DNA from 2 places in the Streptomyces sp. NPDC057445 genome. Region 2 is predicted to be linked to the other one. Evidence: riboswitches for the same ligand, from Rfam matches in the RefSeq annotation. Region 2 holds a riboswitch; the other holds the start of a gene.

Region 1 (4,173 bases), on a different contig from region 2:
AAACTGGTGAAAGGTTCACCTACCTGCGATGAAACCGTCTCCGTTTCGACGCTGAAGGACCGTCCGCATCACTGCAGGAACGGTGACCTACCGTCATGAATCGGCCCTCGGCGGTCACTCGGCCGGTTCGGGCGTCGAGGCAGCGGTTCCTCGCCGCGAAGGGCTGTCGATTCTGCGCGTCACCGCTGCCGGTGCGGTCGCCCTCACTGCGGGACCGCGGCCGGGAAGCTCACCACAAGTGCGGGAAGAGGACGGGTGCATGATGACTCGCCGGATGCCGGAAGTCCGGGCGGAGCCCATGGGGGCGGTCGTACCGCCCCCATGTACCCGCGATGCCCCGGCCGAAGCGATCGACCGGGGCATCGCCGTGTGTCGAATCAGTCCACAAGCGGCAGGTAGACCCGGTTGCCGCTCGCCGCGAACTCCTTGGACTTCTGGAGCATGCCCTCGGCGATCTCCGCATCCGTCGAGGCCGGCTCGTCACCGCCGAACTGCTCCGCGATGCTCCTGCTGATCTTCATCGAGCAGAACTTCGGTCCGCACATCGAACAGAAATGTGCGGTCTTCGCCGGCTCCGCCGGCAGTGTCTCGTCGTGGAACTCCCTTGCCGTGTCCGGGTCCAGGGCCAGGTTGAACTGGTCCTCCCAACGGAACTCGAAGCGCGCGTCGGAGAGCGCGTCGTCCCACTCCTGCGCTCCCGGGTGCCCCTTGGCGAGATCGGCGGCATGAGCCGCGATCTTGTAGGTGATGACACCGGTCTTGACGTCGTCCCGGTTCGGCAGGCCCAGGTGCTCCTTGGGCGTGACGTAGCAGAGCATCGCCGTACCCCACCAGGCGATCATGGCGGCTCCGATACCGGAGGTGATGTGGTCGTACGCCGGTGCCACATCGGTCGTGAGGGGGCCCAGAGTGTAGAACGGCGCCTCTTCGCAGATCTCCTGCTGGAGGTCGATGTTCTCCTTGATCTTGTGCATCGGGACATGGCCCGGGCCCTCGATCATGGTCTGTACGTGGTGGCGCTTGGCGATCGTGTTGAGTTCCCCGAGGGTCCTCAACTCCGCGAACTGCGCCTCGTCGTTGGCGTCGGCGATCGAGCCGGGTCGCAGGCCGTCGCCGAGCGAGTACGTGACGTCGTACGCCGCGAGGATCTCGCAGAGCTCCTCGAAGTTCTCGTACAGGAACGACTCCTTGTGGTGTGCCAGACACCAGGCCGCCATGATGGAGCCGCCGCGCGAGACGATGCCGGTCTTGCGGCGCGCGGTGAGGGGCACGTAACGGAGCAGCACACCCGCGTGGACGGTCATGTAGTCGACGCCCTGCTCGGCCTGCTCGATGACGGTGTCCTTGTAGATCTCCCAGGTCAGCTCCTCGGCACGGCCGTCCACCTTCTCGAGCGCCTGGTAGAGGGGGACCGTGCCGATCGGCACGGGGGAGTTGCGCAGCACCCACTCGCGGGTGGTGTGGATGTTGCGGCCGGTGGAGAGGTCCATGACGGTGTCCGCGCCCCAGCGGGTCGCCCAGGTCATCTTCTCGACCTCCTCCTCGATCGAGGAGGTCACCGCGGAGTTGCCGATGTTGGCGTTGACTTTCACCAGGAACCGCTTGCCGATGATCATCGGCTCGATCTCCGGGTGGTTGACGTTGGCCGGCAGCACCGCACGGCCGGCGGCGATCTCCTCGCGAACGACCTCGGGGGAGACGTTCTCCCGGATCGCCACGTACTCCATTTCCGGTGTGATCTCGCCGCGGCGGGCGTACGCGAGCTGAGTCACCGCCTGTCCCCCGCGGCCCCTGCGGGGCTGCCGCGGCCGGCCCGGGAACACCGCGTCGAGGTTGCGCAGCCCACCGCGCGGGGAGGTGTGCTTCACCCCGTCGTCCTCCGGGCGGACGGGACGGCCGGCGTACTCCTCGGTGTCGCCCCGGCCGATGATCCAGTTCTCGCGGAGCGGAGGCAGACCCCGGCGGACGTCCGTCTCGATGTTCGGATCGGTGTACGGCCCGGATGTGTCGTAAAGCGTCACGTCCTTGCCGTTGGTGAGGTGCACCTGACGGACCGGCACCCGGATGTCGGGGCGGGAACCCTCGACGTACCCCTTGTGCCAGCCGATGGACTTCCCGCTCTCACTCTCGCCCTCGTTCGAGCTGGAGGCAGGCGTGCGTGTGTCCTGAACGGTCATCGTGACCTACTCCCTACGCCGGCATTACCCGGTAACAGGTTCGGCGGTCGGCGCAGCTGTCCCGTAAGGATCTACGGAGGTCAGCGCCCTCTCAGCCCGGTGCTCCGAGCTCCCGCGTGTGCAAAGGCCCCACCACGCTAGCGCCCTGTCTGGCGCGGTGAACAGTGGGCCTCTTTCGTTCTTGCGATGATCTGGCTGTGACTTCCTCACAGCGAACGCCCGAACCGAACGACAGGGCCGGCGACGGCAGCGCCGGCGATCATGCCGCCGATCACGTCCATGCCCACGCACACGGCCCCGCAGCGCCCGTGTCCCGTCATCTGAGGCGGGTCATCGCCGCGGTGCTGATTCCTTTCGCAACCGCGGTTCTCGTGGGGCTCGTCGTCCTCTGGCCGGGCGGCATCCCCGGCCACGAGCGCACCGGTGTCGGGTTCGACCGGGAGACCCAGGAGGGGAAGGTGGTGAAGGTCGAGCAGGTCGACTGCAAGGACGTGAACGCCGCACAGGTGCCGCCGACCGGGGACACCTCGACCCCTGAGGGCCGCGAAGCGGTCAATTCACAGCGAGGCACGTGCGCACGGGCCACCGTCGAGGTCACAACCGGCAAGGACAAGGGACGTACGTTCGTCGAGATCGTGCAGCCGGACGCGCCGCGGCAACTGCACAAGGGCCAGGGCGTGGTGGTGGCCTACGCTCCTGACGCCCCGCCCGATCTTCAGTACTCGGTCTCCGACGTGGACCGCGGGTTCCCGATGGCGCTGCTGGCCGGGATCTTCGCGCTGGTGGTCGTTCTGGTGGGGCGGATGCGCGGGGTGATGGCCCTGATCGCGCTGGCCGCGAGCTTCGCCGTACTGACGCTGTTCATCCTGCCCGCGATCCTTCAGGGCTCGAATCCGCTGGTCGTGGCCGTGGTCGGGGCGAGCGCGATCATGCTGATCGCGCTCTACATGTGCCATGGGCTGTCCGCCCGTACCTCGGTGGCCGTGCTCGGCACACTCATCTCACTGCTGCTGATCGGGCTGCTCGGTTCGCTCTTCATCGGCTGGGCTGCACTGAGCGGGAACACGGACGACAACACCGGGCTCATCCACGGCCTGTACCCGGGCATCGACATGTCCGGGCTGCTGCTGGCAGGCGTGATCATCGGTTCGCTCGGTGTGCTCGACGATGTGACGGTGACCCAGACATCGGCCGTCTGGGAGCTGCACCAGGCGGATCCCACGATGGGGCCGCGCAGGCTCTACCAGTCCGCCATCCGGATCGGCCGGGACCACATCGCCTCGGTCGTCAACACGCTCGTGCTCGCCTACGCAGGCGCGTCGTTGCCGCTCCTGCTGCTCTTCTCGATCGCGCGATCCAGCGTGGGGACGGTGGCCAACAGCGAGCTGGTGGCAGTGGAGATCGTACGGACGCTGGTCGGATCGATCGGTCTGGTCGCGTCGGTGCCGGTGACCACGGCGCTGGCTGCCCTGGTCGTCTCCGCCGACCGACCGACGGCCGGCGCGGGTGCGGCGGCGGTACGCGGCGGCAGGGGACGCAGGCGCAAGAAGTGACGTGGCGGGCCTGACGCGGCAGACCGTGGCACGGGCAGCACACCGCCACGCACGGGGGCGGGGCGTCAGGGCGGGGCGGGAGATGCCTCAGCCCGCGTTCTCCTCCGTGAGGATGCGCCCGAGTGCCGCCTCCAGATGGTCCTCGAAGTCACCCAGCGTGCGCTCCTGCCCGAGCGGCACCAGCTTGTCGGTCCGGTCGAGAAAAGCCACCAGGGGTGCGGCACTCGCCCGGAACAGCGCCCGGTCACCGCCGACCTGGAGCCGGATGGAGACGTCGGACAGCCCCTCGGCCACGGTCGGGGCGATGCGTACATCTCCGTCCCCACTCGGCCTGTTGATGCCGTCGACGAGCAGCTCACGGCCGAAGGCCCATGTCACGGGCGCGTCGCCAGGCAGGTGGAACGTCATCCGGACCGCGTACGGATCTCCCGTCTCGTACCGGA
Region 2 (4,173 bases):
GACGACCACGTCCGCCACCTCAAGGATCTTGAGGGATGTGCCGGGATGCAGGATCCGTCCCGCGACGACCATGACGACGGAGACCGCGAGTGCGAGTCCCACCGCCAGCCCGAAGCGGCCGGGGCCGGCGAGAATCGAGAAGATGATCCACGGAGCCATCCCCACCACGGGGCTGTCGAGCGCGCCTGCCAGCCACTTGCCTCCTGCGGAATCAGCCACGGCCTTCATGGGCCAACCTTCCGGATCACGACAACCCGAGTTCCAGCCTGACTCCGGAGCACGGGGTTCGCGCGGTGAGGGCGCCGCAGCCCGACGCAACGGAACGGACGCAGTTCCTGCTTCTGCTCCGCCGATCGGCAACCGCACGGTTGTGACATTGCGCCGGCCAGGATGGAGGAACTGACATGGAAGACCTGCTTGGTTTCCGCCCGACCAGCGTCGTGCCCTGATACGGATGCGCGTGCTGACGCGGATGCGCGTGCTGTTCCCGCAGGGCTGGAGGGTGACAGCCGACATCCGGATGAGGCCGTCGGATGACGGGACGACCAGCCAGAACGTCACCAGTCGCGGTCCTCGGCGGGTCGTGCGAGGGGCCCGCCGATGACCGGCGGCGAGCGGCGACGCCCACCTGCTCGACAGGGCCCCCAGGCCACCGGATTCCGTCTGCGACACTGGTAGGACCATGCCCAAGCCCGGAGAACTCACTTTCGTCGCGCCGCGCGGAGCCAAGAAGCCCCCGCGGCATCTCGCCGACCTCACGCCCGCCGAGCGCAAGGAGGCCGTTGCCGCGATCGGCGAGAAGCCGTTTCGCGCCAAGCAGCTGTCGCAGCACTACTTCGCTCGGTACGCCCACGACCCCGGTCAGTGGACCGACATCCCCTCGGCCGCGCGTGAGCGGCTCGCGGCGGAGCTGCTGCCCGATCTGATGTCCGTCGTCCGGCACATCTCGTGCGACGACGACACGACCCGCAAGACGCTGTGGCGCCTGCATGACGGGACGCTCGTCGAGTCCGTGCTGATGCGCTACCCGGACCGGGTGACGATGTGCATCTCCTCGCAGGCCGGCTGCGGCATGAACTGCCCGTTCTGCGCCACCGGCCAGGCCGGGCTGGACCGCAATCTGTCCACGGCCGAGATCGTGCACCAGATCGTGGACGGCATGCGGGCGCTGCGCGACGGAGAGGTCCCGGGCGGGCCGGCCCGGCTGAGCAACATCGTCTTCATGGGCATGGGCGAGCCGCTCGCCAACTACAAGCGGGTCGTCGGCGCCATCCGCAGGCTCACCGATCCCGAGCCGGACGGCCTCGGCATCTCGCAGCGCGGGATCACCGTCTCCACGGTCGGCCTCGTCCCTGCGATGCTGCGGTTCGCCGACGAGGGCTTCAAGTGCCGGCTCGCCGTCTCGCTGCACGCTCCCGACGACGAGCTCCGCGACACCCTCGTGCCGGTGAACACGCGCTGGAAGGTGCGGGAGGTGCTGGACGCCGCCTGGGACTACGCGGCGAAGTCCGGTCGCCGGATCTCCATCGAGTACGCCCTGATCCGCGACATCAACGACCAGGCATGGCGTGGTGACCTGCTGGGCCGGCTGCTCAAGGGCAAGCGGGTCCATGTCAACCTGATCCCGCTCAACCCGACCCCGGGCTCGAAGTGGACGGCCTCCCGCCCCGAGGACGAGAAGGCGTTCGTCGACGCGATCGCCGCTCATGGAGTGCCCGTCACCGTGCGCGACACCCGGGGGCAGGAGATCGACGGGGCGTGCGGACAGCTCGCGGCTTCCGAGCGCTAGCGGGCCGCCCGAAGGGCCCATGTAACCTGGGCTCGAACATTTGCATATTCCGACAGGGGAGCGCCACAGCGCTGAGAGTGCGGTGACCGTCAGACCGCAGACCCTCTGAACCTCGCCCGGGTCATTCCGGGTAGGAAGTTCGGACGAGACTCAAGCTGTTGCGCCCTGCCCGGCTCCGGATCGAAGGATCCGAGAACCGGGCAGGGCCGCGTCTCTTCCTGGTCATGTCCAGGAGGAATCTCAGTGAGCACCACCAAGAAGATCACGGTCGCGGCGCTGGCCGCGGCCCTCGGCGTCAGTACGCTCGCGGCCTGCGGCGGGGAGGACAAGGACAACGCCTCCGGCTCTGGATCCGGTTCCAAGACCGTGACGCTCGTCAGCCACGACTCCTTCAACGCCACCCCCGCGGTGCTCAAGGAGTTCACCCGGCAGACCGGGTACACGGTCAAGGTGCTGAAGAGCGGTGACGCCGTAGAGGCCCTCAACAAGGAGATCCTCACCAAGGGCTCTCCGCAGGGCGACGTGTTCTTCGGAGTCGACAACACCACCCTCTCCAGGGCCCTCGACAACGAGCTCTTCACGCCGTACGAGGCCAAGGGCCTGGAGCGGGTCCCCGAGACCCTCCAGCTCGACAAGGACAAGCACCGGGTCACGCCCGTCGACACCGGCGACATCTGCGTCAACTACGACAAGAAGTACTTCGCGGACAGGAAGCTGGCCCCGCCGCAGTCCCTCGAGGACCTCGCGAAGCCCGCATACAAGAACCTCCTGGTCGTCGAGAACGCCGAGCGTTCCTCGCCCGGCCTCGGCTTCCTCCTCGGCACCGCATCCGCGTACGGCGACTCGGGCTGGCAGGACTACTGGAAGAAGCTGAAGGCGAACGGCGTGAAGGTCGTCGACAGCTGGGAGCTCGCCTACAACCAGGAGTTCTCCGGCTCCGCCGGCGGCAAGGAGGCCAAGGGCGACCGGCCGCTCGTGGTCTCGTACGCATCCAGCCCGCCGGTCGAGGTGCTCTTCGCCGAGCCGCAGCCCAAGGAGGCACCGACGGGGGTCTCCACGGGCACGTGCTTCCGGCAGACCGAGGCCGCGGGTCTCCTCAAGGGTGCGAAGAACGAGGCGGGGGGCAAGGCCCTGCTGGACTTCCTGATCAGCAAGAAGTTCCAGGAGGACATGCCGCTCAACATGTTCGTGAACCCGGTGGCCGAGGACGCGAAGCTGCCCGCACTGTTCACCGAGTTCGGTGAGGTGGTCGCCGCGCCGCGGACCATGGCTCCGGAGAAGATCGCCGACAACCGAGACCAGTGGATCGAGTCGTGGTCCTCACTCGTCCTGAAGTAGACGCCCCACCGGCCGGGAGCGCGTCCCCGCGCGGGAAGTCGTACGCGCGCGGGAACGCGCTCCGCGGGAACGCGGCGCGGCTCGCCCTGATGGCCGTGCCCGTCGCGTTCTTCGCCGTCTTCTTCGCCTATCCCGTGACCGCGATCGTCGGTCGCGGGCTCCAGGTGCAGGGCGCCTGGCAGTTGGGCCGCATCGGAGACGTCGTCGGCCGCCCGGACATTCTCGACGTCCTCTGGTTCACCCTGTGGCAGGCGCTCGCCTCCACCGCGTTGACACTGCTGCTCGCCCTCCCCGGCGCGTATGTCTTCGCCCGGTTCGACTTCCCGGGGAAGCAGTTCCTGCGCGCGGTCGTCACCGTGCCGTTCGTGCTGCCGACCGTGGTCGTCGGTACGGCCTTCCTGGCAATGCTCGGGCGCGGCGGACTGCTCGACGAACTCTGGGGCGTACGCCTCGACACGACGGTCTGGGCCATCCTCCTCGCGCATGTCTTCTTCAACTACGCGGTCGTCGTACGGACCGTGGGCGGCCTGTGGTCGCAGCTGGACCCCCGCCAGGAGGAGGCGGCCCGGGTCCTGGGCGCGGGGCGGTTCGCCGCATGGCGGCGCGTCACCCTGCCCGCTCTGACCCCGGCCGTGGCCGCCGCGGCCCTGATGGTGTTCCTCTTCACCTTCACCTCCTTCGGCGTCGTGAAGATCCTGGGCGGCCCCGCGTACTCCACGCTCGAAGTGGAGATCTACCGGCAGACCGCCGACCGGCTCGACCTCTCGACCGCAGCCGTGCTGACGCTGGTGCAGTTCGCGGCGGTCGGCGCGATCCTCGCCGTGCACGCCTGGACCGTACGGCGGCGTGAGTCCGCCCTGCGGCTCGTCGACCCCGCGCACACATCGCGGCGGCCGCGGGGAGCCGGCCAGTGGGCGCTGCTGGCAGCCGTCCTCGCCACTGTCGTGCTGCTGATCCTGACGCCTCTCGGGGTGCTGATCGAGCGGTCGCTCGACGGTCCCGGCGGGTACGGGTTCGCCTTCTACGAGGCGCTGCGATCGGCCGAG

What was found. Region 2 has a riboswitch for thiamine pyrophosphate ahead of ACFU5O_RS12950 (thiamine ABC transporter substrate binding subunit). Riboswitches for the same ligand answer to the same signal wherever they lie in the genome.
Region 1: it holds a riboswitch for thiamine pyrophosphate, as region 2 does, so the genes downstream of both, thiC (phosphomethylpyrimidine synthase ThiC) here and ACFU5O_RS12950 (thiamine ABC transporter substrate binding subunit) in region 2, are expected to answer to the same signal.

Annotation. Positions count from the first base shown of each region.
Region 1 is NZ_JBHVDH010000006.1:325,920-330,092, reverse strand. It holds gene thiC (phosphomethylpyrimidine synthase ThiC) at 378-2,177, opposite strand; TPP riboswitch at 2,171-2,303, opposite strand; gene ACFU5O_RS17180 (YibE/F family protein) at 2,375-3,730, shown strand; gene ACFU5O_RS17175 (SsgA family sporulation/cell division regulator) at 3,818-4,173, opposite strand, start outside.
Region 2 is NZ_JBHVDH010000004.1:373,347-377,519, forward strand. It holds gene ACFU5O_RS12940 (hypothetical protein) at 1-228, opposite strand, end outside; gene rlmN (23S rRNA (adenine(2503)-C(2))-methyltransferase RlmN) at 683-1,789, shown strand; TPP riboswitch at 1,834-1,944, shown strand; gene ACFU5O_RS12950 (thiamine ABC transporter substrate binding subunit) at 2,033-3,127, shown strand; gene ACFU5O_RS12955 (ABC transporter permease) at 3,217-4,173, shown strand, end outside.